3 regions of the Pelorhabdus sp. sgz311002 genome follow, and region 2 is predicted to be linked to each of the others. Evidence: riboswitches for the same ligand, from Rfam matches in the RefSeq annotation. Region 2 holds a riboswitch; each other region holds the start of a gene.

Region 1 (7,682 bases), on a different contig from region 2:
AAGCCGATGCTTGTGCGAAAGCTTTTGGCAAAAATCTTCCTGGCGGTTATTCTACTTCGGCGGCGCTTCAATTGGCTAGACTTTGTTATGACTTGCTATTGCAGTATGGTTTGCAAGCAAAACTGGCAGCGGAAAGCAAAGTAGCTACGGAAGCTTTGGAAAAAGTGGTAGAAGCCAATACGTTATTAAGCGGTCTTGGGTTTGAAAGTTCTGGTCTGGCTGCGGCCCATGCCGTTCATAATGGATTAACTGCTTTAGAAGAAACGCATGCATATTATCATGGTGAAAAAGTTGCATTCGGTACGTTGGTGCAGCTGGTGCTGGAAAACCGCTCTCGCGAAGAATTGTTAGAAGTGATTCGTTTCTGCCGTGAAGTCGGACTGCCTGTAACTTTGGCTGATATTGGCGTTACGGAGATTACCGAAGAAAAAATTCAGAAGGTTGCAGAAGCTAGCTGTGCCGCAGGCGAAACCATATTCAACGAACCTTTCCCTGTTACGGTAGAATCGGTTCGTGCCGCAATTTTAGGAGCAAATGCGCTCGGATCAAGCTTGAAATAAGAAAAAACAATAGGCAAAGCCTTGTACTTTTGTGCAGGGCTTTCTTCTATCTTAAAAATAGCGCTTCAATAGTGGAGGCTTTTCCATGGTGAAACAATGGTTTAGTGATTTTATTACAGGCTTTCAATTTTTAACAAGAATTCAACTACTCAGCCATCATGACAGCTCGCTAGAAAGTTTTGGGCGCAGTGTTCGTTATTTTCCGCTTATTGGCGCATTTATCGGTGTTTTACTGGCCTTTTTGCTCGTGGCAGCTCGTTGGGGCTTTGGCGGTCTCGGTCCCCAGTTGTCTTTGATTGCTTGTCTTATTATTGGTGAAGTCGTTATTACTGGGGCGCTGCACTGGGATGGCTTTATGGATACTTTTGATGGCGTGTTTTCGGGGCGGGAACGCGAGCGTATGCTTGAAATCATGAAAGATAGCCGGGTAGGAGCTTTTGGCGCTTTAGCGCTGGCACTAGCCCTGTTAGCTCGTTTCTCCTTTTTATACGATCTTGATCCGTTTGTTTTACCTTTGGCCTTAATCGCTATGCCGACAACAGGAAGATTGGGAATTGTTTTTACGATTACTTTTTTTCCTTATGCTCGCCCGAGTGGGTTAGGACAAGTTTTTCCTTCACATAGGCAAAACCGCAATCTCTATATTGCATTAGTCTTTTTCGCCCTTGTTTTTGCCTTTTTAGGGGTGAAATGCCTGTTTACTGCATTGGGCGGCTTAGCAATCGGCTTATTATTTGCTGCGTATGTGAATCGTTGTCTGGGCGGTGTGACTGGCGATGTTTATGGCGCTGTAAGCGTGGTGACGGAACTGGCGGTGTTATTTTGCTTCCTTTGTTTCTATTAATGTTTCTATTAAAATAAAGTAGGATTTTTTTTACGGCCTTATCGACTTTCTTGCTTAGTCGTCAACTTAGCAAGGAAACGCGAGTTTTCTGCCGAAGTAGGAAATAGATTGATATAATTTCATAACATGCCACCAAACAGGTGCCTCTTTGTTAAAAGAGGAGAATAGGGAAGATCGGACAGAAGCAATTCTGAAACGACGCGGTCGCGCCACTGTAATCGGGGAGATGTTTTGGCTGATGCCACCGGAAAACCGGGAAGGCGTCAAAACATTGATGAGCCGTTAGCCAGGAGACCTGCCTGTTATGGCTGTCATTTGTCTTCGCGTAAGAGAGAATGCCAGAAGGATAGGAGCTAATCAAAGCAGCACCTGCCTTTTTGGCAGGTGCTGTTTGTCTTGTGACAGGTATTTTTATTGAAGGAGGGATTGATTATGGATTTTGAAAAGACAGTGGATGAATTGATTGATGGCGCGGCAAAACCGCTGCACAGTCTGGGGCTTCTGGAAAAACATTTAAAGAAAGTGCTGATGGCATGGGAAAAAATTCATACGGAGATTCGTCCTTACCACATTATTTATGCTGCTGATAATGGGGTAGTAGAAGAAAGTATTGCGCCTGATCCGGTGGAGTTTACGTATTTGCAGGCCAGAAATATGGCGGCAGGCTTGGCTACCATCAGCTGTTTTTGTCAAATGCATCAAATTCCTTATGAAGTAATTGATATTGGCATTCGTGATACGAGAGAAGCTGGTGTTTGTCGGAAAGTCGCTTTTGGCACCAAAAACTTCATGAAAGAAGAAGCTATGAGCCAGGACGAATTTCAAAAAGCCTGGGATATTGGTAGAGAAAGAGTTCAAAAAGCGGTTCGGGAAAAAGGAGCCAATCTACTATCGTTTGGCGAAATGGGGATAGGCAATACGACAACATCTTCAGCGGTGCTTCATGCCTTGACTGGAATGCCGCCCGAGTTCGTGGTTGGTCATGGCGCTGGGCTAAAGACGCCAGAGGCGTTGCGGCGTAAACGCCAAATCGTCGAGAAAGGCGTAGAGAAGCATAAGGTAAAACTTCATGCCGTTGAAGATATTTTACGGTGTGTCGGTGGGTTTGACATTGTAGCTATGTGCTCTAGTATGCTGGAATGTGCCAAGCTAAAAGTTCCCTTTGTGCTTGATGGCTTTATTACGGCCGTGGCCTATGCTTGTGCGGTTAGAGTAAATAGCAAAATTGATTGCTATGCAATTCCGTCGCATATGTCGAAAGAACCAGGCATGGCGTACTGTTTGCTACTTGGCAATATTATGGCCGAAGATGTGATTTTAAAAGCCGATATGGCCTTAGGGGAAGGTACCGGTGCTGTATTAATGGTGTCAATTTTGAAAACGATGCTTTATGCGATGCAAAATGTAGCTCGTATTTCTGATTTTTTAGCAAGTACGTCAAAGCAGAATTTAGCCATATAAGAGGGGCGGGTAAAAGAAAGAGAATAATAGAACAAAAAAATCCTATTCTAGCAAAAAGCTTAAATGCTTTTTGCTTTTTTGTTTTTTAAGGCAGCAATTATGTGCGGTGCCTCGGCAAAATTTAAGCAAGGTAGAAAGGCAGAAAAATCAAATATAAGTAAGTGTAAAAACTATGAAAAATAGGTGGGGGGAAAATGGCACCGGAAAAACCGCGCATGGTTCAAGAATATGTACCAGGCAAACAAGTAACTTTAGCTCATTTAATCGCGAATCCCAAAAAAGACTTGTGTGAAAAATTAGGCCTGACAAATGCTTCGGCTATTGGCATTTTAACGATTACTCCCTGCGAAGCAGCGATCATTGCCGCTGATGTCGCTACGAAAACAGCTGATGTTGCCATCGGGTTTATGGATCGCTTTACTGGTTCTGTTGTGATAACAGGGAATGTATCTGCTGTAGAAGCGGCTTTGCAGCAAGTGATCCACCTTTTGACCGAGGGGCTTGGGTTTTCCGGCCCGAAAGTAACGCGGTCCTAACCATGAACCAGGTTATGTTTGTTGGTGCTGTCGGCGCAGGGAAGACATCACTGATTCATGCGCTAAACAAGGACTCAAAAAAGGCAGAAAAGACACAATCTTTTGTTTTTACTGATGGAGCGATTGATACACCTGGCGAGTATGCGCAAATGCCGCGATTTTATTCAGCCCTTATGGTTACGGCGGCGCAGGCTTCGCTTATTGTAATTGTCCAAGACAGCCGTAACACCCGTCCGACTCTGCCTCCGGGCTTTGCCGGCATGTTTTCTCGCGACAGTATTGGGGTGATTACCAAAATCGATTCGCCTGATGCTGATCGGGATAAAGCTCGTATCCGTCTTTTGGAAAGCGGTGTAAAAGGACCTATATTTCCTGTTTCCGCTTTTACAGGAGAAGGTATAGAAGAATTAATGGACTACATTTTCGAAAGGAGGTGCAGCAATGAGTGAAGCGTTAGGGATGGTGGAAACAAAAGGTCTGGTTGGTGCAATAGAAGCCGCCGATGCCATGGTAAAAGCAGCCAATGTAATTTTAATTGGTTATGAAAAAATCGGTTCAGGTCTAGTGACTGTTATGGTGCGCGGGGATGTCGGCGCGATAAAAGCAGCTACAGATGCCGGTGCTTCAGCAGCCCGTAAAGTAGGTGAAGTTGTATCTGTTCATGTAATTCCTCGTCCGCATATGGATGTAGAAAAAATTCTGCCAAAAGTAAAGTAGGAAATTTTATGGAGGTGACTATATAAATGCAAGAGCAATTGATTGACAAAGTAATGGATGAAATTAAAAAAAGAATGGAAGCGCAAGGAGCTGGAACGGGAGCTACCGAAGCCCCAACAGCAACTGCCGCCGCATTTGCAAATCCCGGACTTACGGAATTTGTCGGCACGGCAATCGGCGATACCATTGGTCTCGTTATTGCCAATGTGGATCCCATGCTTCATGACATGATGAAGATTGATCCTAAATTCCGGTCCATCGGTATTTTAGGCGCTCGTACTGGCGCTGGTCCGCACATTATGGCGGCTGATGAAGCAGTTAAAGCAACAAATACGGAAATCATTACGATTGAACTAGCTCGCGATACAAAAGGCGGCGCTGGTCATGGTTGCTTGATTCTCTTTGGCGCTGAAGAAGTTTCAGATGCCAGACGGGCGATTGAAGTGGCTTTAAAAGAATTAAATCGTACTTTTGGCGATGTTTATGGCAATGATGCTGGTCATATTGAATTACAGTACACGGCTCGCGCCAGCTATGCCATTAACAAAGCTTTTAATGCCCCTTTAGGGAAAGCTTTTGGTCTGATTGTCGGCGCTCCGGCCGCTATTGGCGTACTTATGTCGGATGTGGCTGTAAAAACAGCCAATGTAGAGTTAATCGCTTATTCTAGCCCAGCACAAGGAACGAGCTTCTCCAACGAAGTTATCATTGCGATCAGCGGTGACTCAGGAGCCGTTCGTCAGTCCGTACTGGCTGCTAAAGATGTTGGTAAAAAACTGTTGGAAGCTCTAGGCGGTGCTGCTCCGTCTACTACTACACCTTATATCTAAGTCGACGAGGAGGGGATTTATCATGAAGAGATCAAAACGTTTTGAAGCGCTTGCTGCCCGTCCCGTCAATCAGGATGGGTTCGTAGTAGAATGGCCGGAAGTTGGTCTTATGGCTATGGGCAGCCCCAATGACCCTGTGCCTAGTATTAAAGTACAAAACGGAAAAATCGTGGAAATGGATGGAATTCCCCGCGATAAATTTGATTTTATCGATCAGTTTATTGCTGATTATGCAATTGATGTCACGATAGCAGAAAAAGCAATGGCTATGAATAGTGTGGAAATTGCTAAAATGCTTGTAGATGTCAATGTATCACGGAAAGAAATTGTAAAAATTGTGAGAGGCTTGACGGCAGCAAAACTTGTTGAAGTTTTTAATGCTATGAATGTAGTAGAAATGATGATGGCGCTGCAAAAAATGCGTGCTCGCAAAACGCCTTCGAATCAGTGCCATGTTACGAATGTAAAAGATAACCCGGTGCAGATTGCTGCTGATGGTGCCGAAGCATCGTTGCGCGGTTTTGATGAAATGGAAACAACCGTTGCTGTCGTTCGGTATGCGCCATTTAATGCTCTGGCCCTTCTTCTGGGCGGGCAGGTCGGTCGCGGCGGTACGCTGATTCAATGCGCTTTGGAAGAAGCGACAGAGCTGGAGCTGGGAATGCGCGGCATCACTGCTTATGCTGAAACGATCTCCGTATACGGCACTGAAAACGTTTTTGTTGATGGCGATGATACGCCGTGGTCGAAAGCATTTTTGGCATCGGCGTATGCTTCACGCGGTCTCAAAATGCGCTTTACGTCAGGCACTGGCTCAGAAGTACAGATGGGCTATGCCGAAGGAAAATCGATGCTTTACCTGGAAGTGCGTTGCATCATGATTACTCGCGGCGCAGGTGTTCAAGGTTTGCAGAATGGTTCGGTAAGTTGTATCGGTGTCCCGGCAGCTGTTCCTTCAGGGATTCGCGCTGTGCTCGCAGAAAATCTTTGCGCCGCTATGCTGGATCTGGAAGTGGCTTCCAGTAATGACCAGACTTTTACCCACTCCGACATTCGTCGTACAGCCCGTACTTTGATGCAGTTCCTGCCAGGTACTGACTTCATTTGCTCTGGCTATAGCGCTACGCCGAATTATGACAATATGTTTGCTGGTTCTAACTGGGATGTAGAAGACTATGATGATTGGAATATTCTGCAGCGTGACCTTAAAGTAGATGGCGGCCTTCGCCCGGCGTCAGAAGAAGAAGTCATCCGCGTTCGTAATAAAGCAGCGAAAGCCATTCAAGCTGTATTTAAAGAACTCGGGTTCCCAGCTATTACGGATGAAGAGGTAGAAGCTGCAACCTATGCTCATGGCAGTAACGATATGCCGCCGCGTAATGTTGTGGAAGACCTTAAAGCGGCGCAAGAGTTAATGAGTCGAGGCATTACGGGGCTCGATATCATTAAAGCGTTAGCGAAAACAGGCTTTACCGATATAGCAACTAATGTATTGAATCTTTTAAAACAACGTATTTCCGGCGACTATCTCCATACGGCAGCTATTTTGGATAAAAACTTCAATGTTATTAGTGCCGTTAATCAGCAAAATGATTATCAGGGACCTGGAACCGGTTATCGCCTCAGCGATGAACGCTGGGAAGAAATTAAAAATATCAGTCAGGCGATCAATCCGTCTGATTTCGATGTTTGAGTCGGGGAAAGAGGTGCGAAAAAATGCAAATTAACGAACAAATGATTCGTGAAATTGTTATGCAAGTTATGCAAGGCATGGAGCCCAAAGCTTCCGGTACTGCCGCAAGCAAACCAGCTGTTTCCGGACGTCACATGACACTGGTGGAAAAAGGCGAAGCTCGCCCTGGTACACGGACTGATGAAGTCGTAATTGCTCTTGCTCCGGCTTTTGGCAAATATCAAAATAAAACGATCATTAATATTCCTCATAGCGATGTGCTGAGAGAAATGATTGCTGGTATTGAAGAAGAAGGAATTCAAGCCCGTGTTATAAGAGTTTTAAGAACATCTGATGTGGATTTTGCCGCTCATGATGCAACAAAGTTAAGCGGTTCCGGTATTGCCATTGGCATTCAATCGCGTGGTACATCGGTCATTCATCAAAAAGATTTACCGCCGCTTAGCAATTTAGAACTTTTCTCGCAGTCGCCCCTGATTGATTTGCCTACTTATCGCGCCATTGGCCGAAATGCGGCTAAATACGCTAAAGGTGAATCACCAACGCCTGTTCCCACCAAAAATGATCAGATGGCGCGTCCAAAGTATCAAGCGAAAGCAGCCGTACTTCACATCAAAGAAACAGAACATGTTGTGCCTGGCGCAAAACCGATTGAAATAGAAGTGCAATTTTAAATCAGCGGAGGTGAAATCAATGTCTCAGGAAAAAGTAGTAGAAGAAATTGTTCGTCAAGTTTTACAATCAATGTATCAAGGCGGGGCAACGCCAGCACCGCAAGCGGCTCCTAAATTTGCTACGACTGCAGGTGGTCTTTGCCCAGAAAAAGATTATCCGCTTTCGGCAAAGCATCCTGATATGTTAAAAACTCCTACAGGCAAAAAATTAACAGATATTACGCTGGAAAGCGTATTAAATGGTAGTGTTACACCGGAAGATGTGCGCATTGCACCAGAAACGTTGCGGATGCAGGCTGAAATAGCTGATGGTGTAGGCCGTAATCAGTTTGGTGATAATCTGCGGCGCGCAGCAGAACTTACGGCG
Region 2 (7,682 bases):
GAAACGGCAACTCGTTGAATTAGCTGATAACGCTCTTTACATCAGCAAACAAGAACGGAATAAAATAACATTCTATCGTTGACAATTAACATACTCCCCCTCATCCAGATGAAAAAAGTAATTTTCTCGCTTCATAAAAAAAGTTAAGTAATCAGACATTAAATATTTTCTAGTAAGTTTCTGCGCTTGAGAAGAACCTTGCGAGCAGGAAACAGCTTCTACATTGAGGAAAACTACAAGCAGTAAGATCCTAGACACAAAAATCGTATAAAAGGAGGCTTCTATGAAAATGCGATATTTTTTCGCCGGATTACTAATGCTGACTTTAACGCTTGGTTGCTTTGGCAACACCTATGCTGCCGCAAAGACCGAACACTCTGTCTCTATGGTCAAAAACTTCATTCAAGTACCACTGACAAGGCAAAATACTGATTACACCTGCGGCGTAACTGCACTGCAATCCATACTCGGCTATTACGGTTTTGATAAGCGACTAGACGTACTATCCGATGCAGTCAAACCAGATCCTGATAATGGCACTAGTTATATAAATATGATAAATTATGCAAAATCACTAGGATTTAACGTTACCACTCGGACAAATATGAGTTTAGAAGAACTCAAAGGATATATTGACAAAAAGCAACCGGTACTTGTAGTAATTCAAGCTTGGGACGATTCAAAATCCAATTATGCACCTACCAAAAATGAAGATGGTCATTACGTTGTTGCGATTGGCTATGATGACAAATATTTTTATTTTATGGATCCTTCTACGCTGGGACACTACACTTACATTCCAACAGCAGAATTTCTATCCCGCTGGCACGATTATGATTCTTTCAGTAACGAAGTTCTAACTCAGGTTGGCATAATTATGACTAAGCCAATTACTTCCCCCTACAATCCTGATGAAATTACAAGCCTTGATTAATGAACTTAAGAGGTGATAATTTGAAAACAGCAACTAGCTATTATCGTACTTTCCTGTCTGTTTTCTCGATTGTAATAACCTGCTTCATTACCCTAGGAACATCCGTGCAGCAGGCTTGGGCGGCAGACAGTCAAGTACGTCCAACGGCAGTCGTCGAACGTTGTTCCTCCATCATTATTGGCAAACAAGCGACTAAAGATGGATCGACGCTTCTAGCTCATAACGAAGATTTAACAAATTATTGTGCACAACATTACGTGTATATTTCGCATGCCAAACATGAATCAGGCGATATAATAACCACCTTCTGGGGAGCAAAAATCCCCCAAGTAGCCGAGACTTATGGGTACTCTGCTACGAAGATTTTTGACAAGGCCTATTCTCCTGGGGATATAACGAGCGGAGTTAACGAACATCAGGTAGCAGTAGCCAATAATATGTCTTATCGTCGAGATGCACCAACCGAATTACCAACTACTGGACGAATTATCTGGACAGAGCTCACCCAGCTCGCCCTGGAACGCGCCAAAACCGCGCGTGAAGCAGTCGAAGTCATTGGTGACCTAGTACATACTTATAAACTGGGTAGTGATTCTGGCGCGATCTTTGCGGTCACAGATGGTAACGAGGGCTGGTGGGTTGAAGTTACTCTAGAAGGACAGTGGGTTGCGCAACGGGTTCCCAATGATTCCTTTGGAGTTAGAGCTAATATCTTTCGAATTGGCCAAATTGACTTTGCCAATCCTGATAATTTTATGTACTCAAGTGATGTAGTGGATTATGCCAAAAAAATGGGTTGGTATGATGGAAAAGAGCCTTTTAACTTTGCCAAAGTATATGCTGCGCCAGAAAAACTAAATGATCCCTATAATACCCGCCGCCAATGGCGGGCCGAAGAATTACTGAAAGAACAGATTGCAACCATTACCCCGATTGATATAATCAGGATATTGCGTGACCATTATGAGGGAACACCTTATGATTTAACGAATGGGTACAAAAAAGGTTCTCCGCACCAGACAGATGAAAGAACCCTATGCAGTATCAATACTGAAATAAGTTTAGTCTGCCAATCACGACCGTGGCTACCGTCAGAAATAGGCGCCGTAACTTGGCGAGCTATGGCGACGCCTTGCACCAGCGTATTTACTCCATGGTATTTCGGCAATTCTGAGATTCCTGCCGCTTTCCAAACTGGAACAAACCAATATTCCCCCGACTCCGCCTATTGGACCTTTAGAGACCTATCACGCTATGCAGATGTTCGCTATCAAAATGTAATCGGCAATATTCATAGACAAATTGATTTCTTTGAAAAAAAAGAATTCACAGCTCAAGATGACCTAGAAAAAGAAGCTCTGCAAATTTATGGACAAGACAAGAAGCAAGCGATTCAATTTCTAGGTAACTATACGAACAATCTGGCTGAACAATCCCTCAAACTGGGAAACTCATTGCTAAATCAATAAAATAAAAGGCTAAGAAGAATTCGCAGCAAGCGATTTTTCTTAGCCTTTTTAATATATTAGTAACTATTGTCTTAACTCACTATCATCATTTTGTGGCTAGCAAGGCATTACATACGATGCATCATAGGCAGCATAAAGAAGTAAATATTTGCTACTGTCAAAACGATGATCAGTATAGTAAAGGGCAAAGCAGATCCAGTAACTTTTTCTGACGAATATTGTGATTTAGCAATTCGATATGCTGTATATATTGAGCCTAGAGCACCAATAACTAGCAAGGCATATTGTAACATTTGAATAGTACCCACACTCACCAGCGCGGTTGATTGTTCAGATACGTTCATTCCGATTACTGACATACCGGTAAATAAAATAGATTTTCCTTCAGCTAATAGATGGAATAAATTATGAGCCAAATGGGCTGATAAATCCAGCGGAATCAAAGCATATCCAAAGCGAGCAAAGTTTAAATGAGCTGACTCTCCATTACTTTTTCCAGCCACCCAACTGCTAATATACAATAAAGACACTGGAATGGCCATAGCAATGAGAAAGATAACCGTAAATGTGATAGCATACTCCTGCGTGCCTAAAATATTTTCTAGAAAACTTTGGGCCTTAGTCCAAATCTCCAGCATGGTAATATTTTGGACAAACACGATTCCCATAATGACGGTAGCCAAAACAGACTCTTCAAATTTGGGCTTCTTAATAAACCAAAGTTCACGAGAAGGCGGACGAACAGAAATGGTAATAGAATCATTGGGGCAGTTCTTTACACAATAACCGCATAGATTGCAGCGAGCGCTGTTATCCATGGTTTTCGGAAACTCAAACATCGGACATCCTGGTGCCTTTTCACCGCCCTTATAACAAGCGGCTACCGTACACTTACTGCATTTTTCCGGCGTTCCTCTCAGTTCTAACGCCCCTGTCCGGGAATAGTTACCGGCGACCCCGCCTAAGAAGCATAAATTGCGACACCAAGCCCGGCGTTCAAAAAAGGCCCCTGCCGTAATGGCTCCTAGCGCAATAATCAGCATCATAAACCCTGAGCCGCGTGGCGACTCTACAATTCCATAAACATGATCACCCCAGGTAATCATGATAAAAAAAACATCAATAATCCAGATCCCATATTTCTTAAGAAACTGGGGAACAGGCCGATTATTCCCTACAATCTTTTGCACAAAATCACTGACTGTGGCAAAAGGACAAATAGCACACCAGAATCGTCCCATCAAAAGAAAAATCAGCGGAATCAGTGGCCACCACAGTACCCAGGTTAATGCAGTGCCAAAATTTTCATGGGCGCTGACAGGGCCAAAAAACAATTCATACGTGATAAAAGCAAAAATAATCACAACAGGAATTTGAAAAATTCCTGGGTACCATTTGCTTTTTAATATGGCTTTTAACAAGTTATTGCCTTTGGCTTCAGGTATTTTCGTCTCCATCTATCTCACACTCCCTGGCCTTTCAGCTTAGTATATTTCATGATTCCAGCAACTAGGATAACTGCTGAAATAGCTCCACCAAATCCATAGAGAACAGGCCAAGGATTGTCGTTTTCAGCCTCCTTTTTGCCGTGTCCATCATGATTCATGTTGTTCATATCATGGCTATTTTGTGAATCAGATGTCATAGAATTCATATCATGACCACTATGGTCATTGGGTGACATAGTCCCCATATTGTGACTACCTTGTGACTCATGCGTCATAGAGTTCATTTCATGACCGCTCTTGGGCGCCATATTCGCCATATTATGACCACCTTGTGAATCATGCGTCATGGAGTTCATATCATGACCGCTCATCGAATCTTGCGTCATGTTCCCCATCTCATGCTTTGGTTGCTCCACACTAGTTGCAGCAAAAGTATTCATCGTAGACATACCAAGCAGAAGTAAGGTTGCAAAACTAATTACCAAAAAACTACCCCGTCTTTTAAATATATTAATCAATTAACAAACCTCCTCATTCGTAGCATTCAATGCTTATCATCGTTATTTCAAACTTTTTCATAAAAAAACTTCCCTCCACGTGACTGATTAATAAACAATGACTTTTGATTCACTCGTTATCCGCATTCTTACTGCCCCTATTATATCTATCAATTATGAATTTCTTATGAATGTATTGTGAACTTCTCGTGCTATTTGAAAATCAAAATAACCAAACTAGTTTCCTTTCGTCCACTACACTTGCCATGTTTTCTCTTTATTTTGATATTCTTTTGTATACGGCCGGTGCTAAGATCAAACTGTTGAATAATTTGCGCTTTTCGCAGTTCTTTGTTGACATCGCTAATGGTTTGGTTTATTCTGTAACAGAATTCCATATCGTCTTAATAGGTGCCCACTCGGGCTTAATAGGGAAGATTGGTGCAATGCCAACACGGTCCCGCCGCTGTAATGGGGAGCTATTCTACAATAATTTAGCCACTGGAAGAAGACTTCTGGGAAGGCGTAGGATGCGATGAACCGAAGTCAGAAGAACTGCCTATTTTATAGTCACCGTTTTACCCACGAGCGATGGGGAGGCGATTTGCAATTTTTTCTATTCAGCAAGTTGACACTCTTTCCTTATAGCAAGAGTGTTTTTTTTACTATCACTCGCTCGAAAAAATCGGGAGGTTACATTGAATGAATTTGGAAGTCCTTGCAATTATCTCGCTGGGTTTTGTTCTCGGAGCAAGACACGCGATTGATTGGGATCACATTGCTGCTATTACCGACTTTGTTGGTGCGGAGAAATCTAAAAAAAAGGGATTTCTTTTGTCGTTATACTACATAATTGGTCATGCTTTAGTGAATTTGTTTTTTGGTGGAGCTGCCATCGTATTAGGCCAATCAGTTCCATCATGGATAGATACAGTAATGGAACGAGTTGTTGGAGTAACATTAATTACTTTGGGATTATGGCTGATTGTGATTCTTATTCAAAATAGAAAAGAATCTATTTTCATTAATAGATGGCAGCTATTATTTAATGTCCTACAAAAAGTCTACTACTGTCTAAAGGTTAAAATAACCGGAAAAGCTACTGAAAGAGACATGCAACCAATTGCTCTAGGACCTGGTAGTGCTTGCGGTGTCGGGATCATCCATGGTATCGGAGGAGAAACCGCCTCGCAAATTTTATTATTTACCACCGCTGCTGGTGCAGGAACACTTGCACTTGGACTAACAGCCGTGTTTGCCTTTATATCAGGTTTATTCTCCTGTCAAATTATAATGGTTTTATTTTTGCTAAATGGCTACGGACAAGCAACTAGGAACCCCAAAGTTTATAAGGGATTAGCTATTGCTACATCTTTATATAGTATTGCAGTAGGTACAATCTTCCTATTAGGTGCCAGTGATCTTCTGCCTCCGCTCGAATTTTTCTAACTAAATTCACTCTTAAAATTTATAAAAAATGCTATGACAAAAGAGAGCAGCCCCTTAAAGAAAAGGGCTGCTCTCGTATACGTTTCGTTACTTATTTGAGCTATGGTGTCCTGCATGTTCGTTATTACCATCTTGCTGCGTATCTGCTGGAGGAGGACTTACTGCCTCGTTTATGGTTCGCTAGCAGGCTGCGCCACAACTTCTGTCATCATTCCACCATCTTCATGGTCTAAGATATGACAATGGAGCATCCAATTTCCTGCCTCTTTCATGACAAAAGCCACATCTACATACTGTCCAGCTGGGACATTCACCGTATCCTTCCACATTTCTCGGTCTGGCACCTGTCCATTCTGTGACACGATTTGGAAATAGGCGCCGTGAACATGGATAGGGTGATCCATCAAGTGCATTCCCTGGGTGTCTTTATTCCAAAATCGCACTTTGACGACTTGGCCCACCGTTACCTTTATTAGATCTGTATTGGGAAACACTTTTCCGTTGATGGTCCACTGCATCTTACTCGCCCCATCTTGGGGCATAGACATCGCCATAGCATGGCCCGCATGCTGCATTCCAGCCATACTGCCACCTGTCATGCTAGCCATATCCATCCTTGAACCTAATTCCAGTGTAAAGTCAGGCGATTTATCCTGTATACCAGCAAACGCTCGCGATACAGGCGGCACAAAGGGAGATATTACTGGTGCTACCGCCTTCCCTTCGTAGACAATCGGCACAATCATGCCTAGTTCGGGTCGTTCACTAATCAAGCGATATTGCTGACCAGCTATGCCTACCGCTGCCACTTCCACGTCTATCCGCTCACCAGGGGCTAGCGTGACGGTATCTGTCATGTAAGGATCCACTAAAGGATGTCCATCCGTATGGGTCACTCTAAAACGATGCCCTGGCAGTTGCAGGGTATGATAGGCAGCTGTTGATGCATTAATGAGCCGTAATTTATGGAGTTCTCCCTGACGAAAGACTAAGGGAGGAATCGCATCCCCGGTCTTGCCATTCACGGTCTCTATATTGCCATACCGTTCCATGTCGCCCCGCGCGGTACCATCTAAGCGCTTGCCATTCGCATCTAGATACCAATCGTCCAAAACCAAGATATGGTCACCGCTATATTTACGATCCGCTGCTGTCTTCACAATAAAGGGTGCATACAGCCCCATATCTACTTGAGTCACTACCGAGCGATAATGCGAGTGATACCAATATGTACCTGACTCATTCGCGGTGAACTCATAACGGAAGGGCTCGTCTGGCTTAATGACCCGGCTGGGTCCGTCTTGATCATTTGGCACCAATAGCCCATGCCAATGAATATTCGTGACAACTGGAAGGTGATTTACACCTTCCACGACGATCCGTTCTCCTTCCTGTACTATAATCGGCGTTCCCGGCACACTGCCGTTATAGCTCCATACCCGTGTAGACAGTCCCGGTCTTAGTTCCCAATTGGCTTCTTTGAGTTCTAGTCTTACGTCAGCCGCTTGTGCCGTAGCTGTCGCTATGAATACTGTCAGTGCTGTCGTAACAACCTGTTTTCTCCAATTCATCCAGCCTCTCACTTTCCTGTCCTCCTCCCCTACCTACGATTTGCTTACTACTTTTACTCTATTTTTGACTTTTCCTCTTCACTATTGAAAGATGTTACAGGCATTCTATCCAGTTTATCTGCAATCCGCTTTACTGACTTGGTAATGCTAGTCAACAAATAAAAGAAATATATCACTATTGCCAGATAAATCACCATAAAAACGAATCCAAATCCCCCCATCATGCTGCCATACATCATGTGTATCACTCCTTTTTATTTGGTAATCGCACTTATCTTTAAGTATAACAATAAACATGTTATTTCAACAAAATT
Region 3 (7,682 bases), on a different contig from region 2:
TCAACGCTTAATGACCCGGTTCCAGCACCAATATCGATCACCATAGCGTCTGTAGCAATTTTTGCCTTACACAGCACGAGAGCTCGCACTTCCGCTTTAGTCATTGGAATATTGCCTCGTATAAATTCACCATCAGAAATTCCTGGGGAATGTATCATCCTGTCACCACCATTACGGAATGAGAAAATCCAGCTACTTTTACAACTTCTTGTAAAGTGGAACTTACTATTTTCTCTTCTTGATAAGAAAGAGCTTCACACAAATAGACTTTTGCTTCCAACGGCCAGCCGCCAGCAATAAGTTCTGCGGCAATCCAACTGGGACAATGAACTGGGTCTGTTAAAAAAGCGATTTTCTTGCATTGATTAAACATAAAAACATCACGTTTCGCTTCTCGCCCATGCAAGCTCACTAGCGTTGCATCCTGCCATACCGAAGCGATACGAGAAAAAGCCATTTGAAAAGAACTAATACCTGGGATCACTTCTAGCTTCGCCTGAGGCAAAAACCGTTGTACTGCAGGCAAAAGACTATAACAGCCGGGATCTCCCGACACTAAAATAACAACATCATCTTGTTGTAAATATTGTTCAATTAAAGTCATCAATGCAGGAATTTCTTTATCAATCGGTAAAGTGATTTGCCCTGGTTCACTAAGTGCAGCAAGGGCCCGACGGCTTCCTGCTAATATTTTTGCAGCTTTTATCTTTTTTTGGGCAATTGGCAATATATAATCAGGTGAGCCTGGCCCGATCCCAACTATAACTATTTTATGATCCATCCCATTTTTCCCCCGATACATTTCGCACCAGCATCTGCTGCTAAAAATTCACCTTTTAAAGTAATAAGAACAGTTCCTACTTTTAGTTCATTAAAGACATACCGCTCTGCCCGCAAACTCGCTCTTGCAGCAATGACTTCATAGACCTTTTCTAATTGATAATTTTCTAAAACCGTCATCGCTGCTTCTGCCGTTGTACAATCCAAAATTTCGGTAACAGCCGCTTGTGGCGCACCTAATGCAGCGGAATAAGCGGCAATCGTTTCCAGCCGTCCATCGGCCATCCGGTTATGTGTATGAAAAATGCCAGCAGCAACTTTAGCTAATTTGCCTAAATGTCCTACTAACAGTACTTCTTTAAGACCATTTTGCGCCGCATTTTCCAGCATATGTCCAATAAAGTTGCTTGTTTGAACAATGAATTCAAGGGGAATATGCAATTTTTCTACTGCTGCATCCTGGCCAATTCGACCAGGAACAAACACAACAGCTTCATGTCCCAAAGCTTTTACAACACTAATCTGAGGCGTCAAGGAATTTTTAAAGGCTTCTTCACTCATCGGCTTTACAATGCCGCTTGTACCAATTATCGAAATGCCACCTTCAATGCCCAGCATAGGATTTAACGTTTTTTTTGCAAGAACTTCACCTTGTGGAACTGAAATGGTGACAATAGCACCTGTTTGAGGCGGCAGAAGCTCCGCTAGAACTAACTCAATCATTTTGCGCGGACCTGGGTTCACGGCAGGTTCCCCTACTGACACAGACAAGCCCGGTTTAGTAACAGTGCCAACTCCCTTACCAGCTCGTATCATAATGCCTGGCTGGTTAGTGAGTTCTACCGTGACTTCAATTTCCGTTCCGTGAGTAATATCAGGATCATCGCCACCATCTTTGATTACATAAGCCCTGCCACCGTTCTCTAGCTTCTCAGCTTTAGCAATCGGTACAGTAATTGGATATTTCTGCGGTGATAAAACCTCTACTTTAGTAACAAATTGATTCCTTGCGGCTAAAACTGCAGCCTTCGTCGCAGCAGCAGCGCAAGAACCTGTCGTATACCCTTCTTTCATTTTTTGACTTGCTAACAAAAGGAAACCCCCCCTTTGATTTTGGCAAAGGGGGGTAAAAGAGACAGAGCTGTTCGCAATTACCCACCTCCCCATCTCTCGTAGGTCATAACGGCGTGTGTCAGAACAGGCAGGTCTCCTGACTCTGGCTCATTGCGCTACTTAGCCTTCCCGAATTTCTCCAGTGGCATTGATAAGAGCGCTCACCATTACAGTGGCGGGACCGCGCCGGCTTTTCACCGGTCTTCCCAATTAAGCAAAAGCACCTATTCCCTTGATTATCAATTTATATTTTGTATATTCCATTATTTTAGCAAAATTCCTGCTTTAAAACGTGTAAAAAGAATATTCAGTTTTTAAAGTATGACAAAAGCACTAAAATTCCCTTATTATCATAAAATTTCATTTTTTTCTTGTTTTTCATGGTATAATATAGAATGAATAGATATTTGCTTATTTTATAAAGAGAAAGGTCGTTTGATGCTGTGTATTCTCCTGAAAATCCTTTAAAAGTCCGTCTAGCAAAAACTCTCTGGTTTAACACGTACCGCGCCCAAGTTACTACGCCGGAAGGTGAATATTTGGCCGCTCTTCGTCTAATTCCAACGATTCCACTTGACCGCAATGAAATTCCGGAAAATGCGCCGGAAGTAAAATCCTCTATCGTCGTCTTAGTGGAAGACGCTTTAGTAACAGATGAACATTTAGTAGAATTTGAAGCTGCTCTTGCTGATGAATTGCAGCAAGAATTAGTAAAAGTAAAATTCAAACCAGAAAATTGCCAATTCTTCTATCCCAGCCCGCCTCATATGTTGGCAGAAGAATCAGCCTTACCTCAGTAAAGGGAAAGAGAAAACAATCCTTGCCTTTCAACTTAATTGGTTCCGCAAATTACGACAAGGAGTGATTATTATGTATAATGCGGTAAGACATGAATGCGGCGGCAATGCTCATCTTGTCGGCAATAAAATGCAGCAAGGCTGGAATCAGTTTTGTTGTGACCGCTGCGGAGCTGTCTTCTTCCGTTGGATGACGGAAAAAATGGTAACTAAAAATGATGCAAGTTCCTAACAAGAATACTTTCCATTATTGCCGGTAAAAAAGAATGTTTCCATCTTGTTTTTGTATTTTCTGGAAGTCGGTCGCCTCTGGTAAAGAGGTAAAACCGGCTTCTTCTTTTTCTTTCATAAGAATATACTTACCCTTTCCATCAGAACGCTGTAAAAAGGTTTGCAGCGTTTCCGTCGGCATCGTATACTTTCCAGCCCAAACATTTTTACTATTAACAGGTTCCTCTTTTAAGATAAGTCGTGGTAAAAGAACATTACCATAATATACTGCTGAGGTTTGATATTCACCATAAATCGCCCCAGTGGCATCACCAGGAAGATCGGAAACAATGCTTTTGGCGGAGCGATGATTTGCTAGAGGAATTAAATTATTCGGAATAAGAAATAATATGGAAACAATCGTCGTAAGACAGACTGTGACAATGAGCATAGTCTGTTTTTTTTGCATCTGCATAAAAACAAGAATCAGTACCATTAGTGTACAAGCGGTTGCTGTTACGATTTTATGAAGAGCAATCGGAATAAAATAGGCGCTCGCACCAAAAATAGCTAGCATGAAACAAGCTGGCCCGCTTAGCCACAACCAATTTGCTGCTGCCACTGACGCTGTATAGAGTTTTTCCAGATAAACTGAAATAAGCACAGCCGCTGGAAAAATTGCCGGAAATACGTAAGTGAGATACTTTGTAGCCATAAATGAGTAAAATACAATAAAACCAAAAAACCATACAAGTAAAAACAATTCCCGTTCTCCAGCTTGCTTTATTGCTCGCCATAAAGCAGGAAATAACAAACCGCTCCAAGGCAGAAGACTCAACGGTACTAGAATTAGATAGTAATAAAAAACATTATCCTTAGGATGTTCAGAAACAGTAGCGCGCATATAATTATGAAGCCCTAAAAAGGTATCAACAAATTCCGGACCGTGAACTGTATACATCGCGTAATACCACGGACCAGCTATCAGTGCCATTAGACAAAAACCGTGTAATAAATATAGTTTTTTTAAATAATTGATGTTTCGCAGTAAAGCTATAAATAAAAGAGCAATCAAGCCAGGCAAAACAATGCCCACAGGTCCCTTTGTCAAAACTGCAAAGGCAGCTGCACCATAAGCCAATACGTAACAACTGCGTCCTCGGCCCTGAAATGCCAGATAGAGCCAACCTAATGAGAGGCTTGTAAAGAAAAACATGACCCCATCGGTCAAAATCAATTTACTAATCATCCAAAATTCCAACGAAGTAACCAGCACAAGACTACCCCAGAGAGCTTGTCTTGTGCTACCGTAAAGCAAAATGATAAACCGAAATAAAAGAACTACACTAGCAGCACCAAATAATGCGGCAGGCAGTCTCGCCGCAAAATCGTTGATACCAAATAAAGAAAAAGAACCGGCAATGAGCCAATAAATTAAAATAGGCTTATCATACCAAAATTGACCGTAAATTTGCGGCGATAGCCAGTTTCCTGATAAAACCATTTCTTTGGCGGTAAGCGCATAATTGGACTCGACAGGATCTGTAACTGGTATGATTTGATTGAATGCAAGATAAAAGAAAAAAGCAAGAAAAAATAGGCTGTAACTCATATAATGGGCCCGCAAAAGGCATCTCTCCTACTATTGTTTAATCAAAATCATTTTATCTTGTTCTTGCCACAACAGCTGCAAACTCTGTTTTGTCTTCTCGTTTAAGACAGTATAGTCTTGATAGCGAACTACAAAATAAGTTCCTCGAACAGCTTCGTCAATTACCTTACCACTGACCGACTTCCGTTTATCATCTAGTTCCTGTCCGTATAAATGAGTATAATAGGCAAAACCTGGACGTAAAAATTTAGCTACATAAATAGGCGCCTGCCCATCATAGATATTTTTAAAATTTTCTGCCGCCGATTTCATACTTAAACTACTAGAAACTGGTCCAACTAAAAAGGCAACAAGAACCGCGCTAAATAACGCAAAGGGAATAGCCTGACTAAAAATCATCATCAACACACTACGTTTCAGGTAAGCTGCCCACAATCCGCCTACAGCGAAAACAAATAACACGATGCTGACGATTGTCCCAGTCTGCAGTTCATTTTGTCTTTGCATTGCAAAAACCAAACCAACACCAAGAAGTCCCAGCAATACAGTTGCTACGATAGGCCAACTAATAAAAGATAGCTTCTGCCGCCGCTCATAAAGCCGATTTAGATACCAACCGATTACTAACGCAAGCGGTGGATACATGGGAAGAATATAGGAAACAAGTTTTGTCTGAGATATGGAAAAAAAGAGGAGAATGAAAAAGCCCCAAATATTTAAGAACTGTAAGTAACTAAAGGTTTGCCCATAACTTGTCAAAGAATTTTTCACAGCCTGAACAAGCACTGCTGTCCAAGGTAAAAACCCGATCAGCATAACGGGAATATAATAATACCAAAGCACTCCTTCAGGATGTTCTGGCGACGTAAACCGCGTCACATTATGATATCCAAAAAAAGTATCAATGAACGGAGCCCCATGCGTATAGGCCATGAATCCATACCACGGAGCTGCAACAAGCAAATAGATCAAACAGCCCCGTAAAATTTGCATTTGTTTTAAAATAGCCCAGCGACGTCCGGCTAATATATAAAGAAAGATTATCGTTCCGGGAAAGACAAGACCAATCGGACCTTTCGCCAAAGTAGCTAGACCAGCAAAAAGATAAAGCAGCCAGTAGCGTTTCAGTAAAAAGGCTAATAATGACGCCGTAAGACAAAACAATAGCGTCATATCAGTTACAGCCGCTTTTGATAAGTAAAAAAACTCAACCATTGTCGTCAATACTAACGCACTAAATAAACCAGTTCGTTCATCAAAAAGCTTCCTGCCTGCCTGATAGATCAAAATCACTGTTGCAACAGCTAACAGAGCCGATGGAAAACGCGCAGCGAATTCATTGATTCCGAACAATTTGAAGCTAAAAGCTACCAACCAATAGAATAACGGCGGTTTATCATACCAAAAATCGCCGTAAATTCTAGGTGATAGCCAATCATTAAACAGCAACATTTCCCGCGGCGTTTCACCATAAACAGGCTCATCGGGATCTAGCAGCGGCAGTTGACCTAACTGAAAGAACGCAGTAAATAAACTAATCGCAATAATAAACCATAAGGCAGGCGTAATTCGGTTAAATTTCATTTCTTATTAGCTTCCTTTCCCACACAGGAATTTATACGTCTTAGCTAATCCTTCCGGTAAAGTTGTTTTCGCTTTCCAGCCTAAATTACTTGTGATCGCTTGATTTTCTAGAAAGGAACGAAAGATATCGCCTTCACGCGGTGGTTCATAAGTGGTACTCATTTTTTTAGCACTAACAGTCTCAATACAATGTAGCAGCTCATTGACTGTTATTTCGGTTTTTGTGCTCACATTATAAACCTGATTGTCTTTATCAGTCTGCAAAGCAAGCAAAATTGCTTCAGCCACATCACCGGCATAAACAAAATCGCGCGTTTGTTCTCCAGTGCCAAAAATCGTAACAGGTTCATCTTGGAAGCACTTACGCGAAAAAATACTGACAACGCCGCCTTCACCGCCATCGCCCTGGCGTTCGCCATACACATTGGCGAAACGGAGCACCACATAAGAAAGGCCGAACTGCGCCTGATACAACGCTAAATATTTTTCAATCGTTAATTTACTCAGTCCATAAAAAGAAGTAGGAACTGTCGGCGCTGCTTCTTTCACTGGTACCTCCGCCACATCACCATAGACAGCAGCAGTCGAGGCAAATACAACGCGCTTTACGCCATAAGTACGACAAGCTTCTAGCAAGCGAACAGATCCTTGAATATTTACATCGGCATCAAATAAAGGCGATTCAATGGATGCCGGCACGCCAGTCTGCGCCGCTAAATGAACTACTGCATCAAAATTTTCCGTTGCCAACACTGTAGACATCATTTCGTGACGAATATCACCGACAACAAGCTTCGCTTTTGCTGGCACATGTTCTTTTCGTCCCGTACTTAAATTATCATAAATTACTACAGTATGACCATCAGCAAGCAGCTTTTGCGAAAGGTGCGAGCCTATAAATCCGGCTCCGCCTGTAACTAAAACCTTCATAAATCGAACCCCTTCCTTTATTCGAATCTCTGAGCTTTTATTTGATTTCGCGTGTTAAAAAGTTCTGGCCAAACACGCGGATGGTAAAATACATACCAATCGAAAACGGCAGATATTCTGAAAAAATCCGCCATACAACAGCAAGTATGCCCACAGTTCCGGCAGGCAAATCACTGGCAAAAAGCAACACAAACGTTCCTTCCGCAATGCCAGAGCCGCCTGGTGTAGGCGCAAAATATAATAAAAGATTTAAAAAAATCATTTTTCCTAATACGTGAACGAGGTCGACAGAAATTCCCATTCCCCAAAACAAGGCAGGCACCATACTATAAAGAGCTAACAGGCTAAAGGCGGATTCTACAAAAACTCGAATCATGGACAACGGTGCCGCTGCCAACAACAAAACACCGCCTCGCACATCTTTATATAAATTAAAGGCATTACGGCGAAGATGGTGGCGTGCATTCTTAAACAATGGGCGCATTAGGTAAATCAACAGGTTGGTTCGAATCAACCAAATACCAAGACCCATACAAAGTAATAACCCAATAGAAATCCCCAATAGTAAATTGGGTGATAACCAAGGTAATTTATCGCTTTCAATTAAAAAAATAAAGGGCATACAAACAAGCATAAAAAAAATCGACAGTAAGGTT

What was found. Region 2 has a riboswitch for cobalamin ahead of AC0NJP_RS07180 (HoxN/HupN/NixA family nickel/cobalt transporter). Riboswitches for the same ligand answer to the same signal wherever they lie in the genome.
Region 1: another riboswitch for cobalamin. It lies ahead of AC0NJP_RS01455 (nicotinate-nucleotide--dimethylbenzimidazole phosphoribosyltransferase); the one in region 2 lies ahead of AC0NJP_RS07180 (HoxN/HupN/NixA family nickel/cobalt transporter).
Region 3: another riboswitch for cobalamin. It lies ahead of cbiD (cobalt-precorrin-5B (C(1))-methyltransferase CbiD); the one in region 2 lies ahead of AC0NJP_RS07180 (HoxN/HupN/NixA family nickel/cobalt transporter).

What each region holds. Positions count from the first base shown of each region.
Region 1 covers NZ_JBWBCL010000001.1:286,591-294,272, forward strand. Annotated here, with positions in the region: gene AC0NJP_RS01445 (glycerol dehydrogenase) at 1-560, shown strand, start outside; gene cobS (adenosylcobinamide-GDP ribazoletransferase) at 646-1,404, shown strand; cobalamin riboswitch at 1,526-1,721, shown strand; gene AC0NJP_RS01455 (nicotinate-nucleotide--dimethylbenzimidazole phosphoribosyltransferase) at 1,837-2,865, shown strand; gene eutS (ethanolamine utilization microcompartment protein EutS) at 3,060-3,401, shown strand; gene AC0NJP_RS01465 (EutP/PduV family microcompartment system protein) at 3,404-3,850, shown strand; gene pduA (propanediol utilization microcompartment protein PduA) at 3,843-4,118, shown strand; gene pduB (propanediol utilization microcompartment protein PduB) at 4,145-4,948, shown strand; gene AC0NJP_RS01480 (propanediol/glycerol family dehydratase large subunit) at 4,971-6,641, shown strand; gene AC0NJP_RS01485 (propanediol/glycerol family dehydratase medium subunit) at 6,665-7,315, shown strand; gene AC0NJP_RS01490 (diol dehydratase small subunit) at 7,335-7,682, shown strand, end outside.
Region 2 covers NZ_JBWBCL010000003.1:286,879-294,560, forward strand. Annotated here, with positions in the region: gene AC0NJP_RS07155 (sensor domain-containing diguanylate cyclase) at 1-82, shown strand, start outside; gene AC0NJP_RS07160 (C39 family peptidase) at 284-934, shown strand; gene AC0NJP_RS07165 (dipeptidase) at 955-2,403, shown strand; gene AC0NJP_RS07170 (4Fe-4S binding protein) at 2,511-3,860, opposite strand; gene AC0NJP_RS07175 (hypothetical protein) at 3,866-4,336, opposite strand; cobalamin riboswitch at 4,741-4,925, shown strand; gene AC0NJP_RS07180 (HoxN/HupN/NixA family nickel/cobalt transporter) at 5,051-5,797, shown strand; gene AC0NJP_RS07185 (multicopper oxidase family protein) at 5,968-7,380, opposite strand; gene AC0NJP_RS07190 (hypothetical protein) at 7,422-7,607, opposite strand.
Region 3 covers NZ_JBWBCL010000001.1:429,153-436,834, reverse strand. Annotated here, with positions in the region: gene cbiT (precorrin-6Y C5,15-methyltransferase (decarboxylating) subunit CbiT) at 1-158, opposite strand, end outside; gene cbiE (precorrin-6y C5,15-methyltransferase (decarboxylating) subunit CbiE) at 155-781, opposite strand; gene cbiD (cobalt-precorrin-5B (C(1))-methyltransferase CbiD) at 766-1,854, opposite strand; cobalamin riboswitch at 1,964-2,136, opposite strand; gene AC0NJP_RS02230 (hypothetical protein) at 2,337-2,693, shown strand; gene AC0NJP_RS02225 (hypothetical protein) at 2,764-2,922, shown strand; gene AC0NJP_RS02220 (ArnT family glycosyltransferase) at 2,938-4,527, opposite strand; gene AC0NJP_RS02215 (ArnT family glycosyltransferase) at 4,543-6,096, opposite strand; gene AC0NJP_RS02210 (NAD-dependent epimerase/dehydratase family protein) at 6,103-7,026, opposite strand; gene AC0NJP_RS02205 (lysylphosphatidylglycerol synthase transmembrane domain-containing protein) at 7,064-7,682, opposite strand, start outside.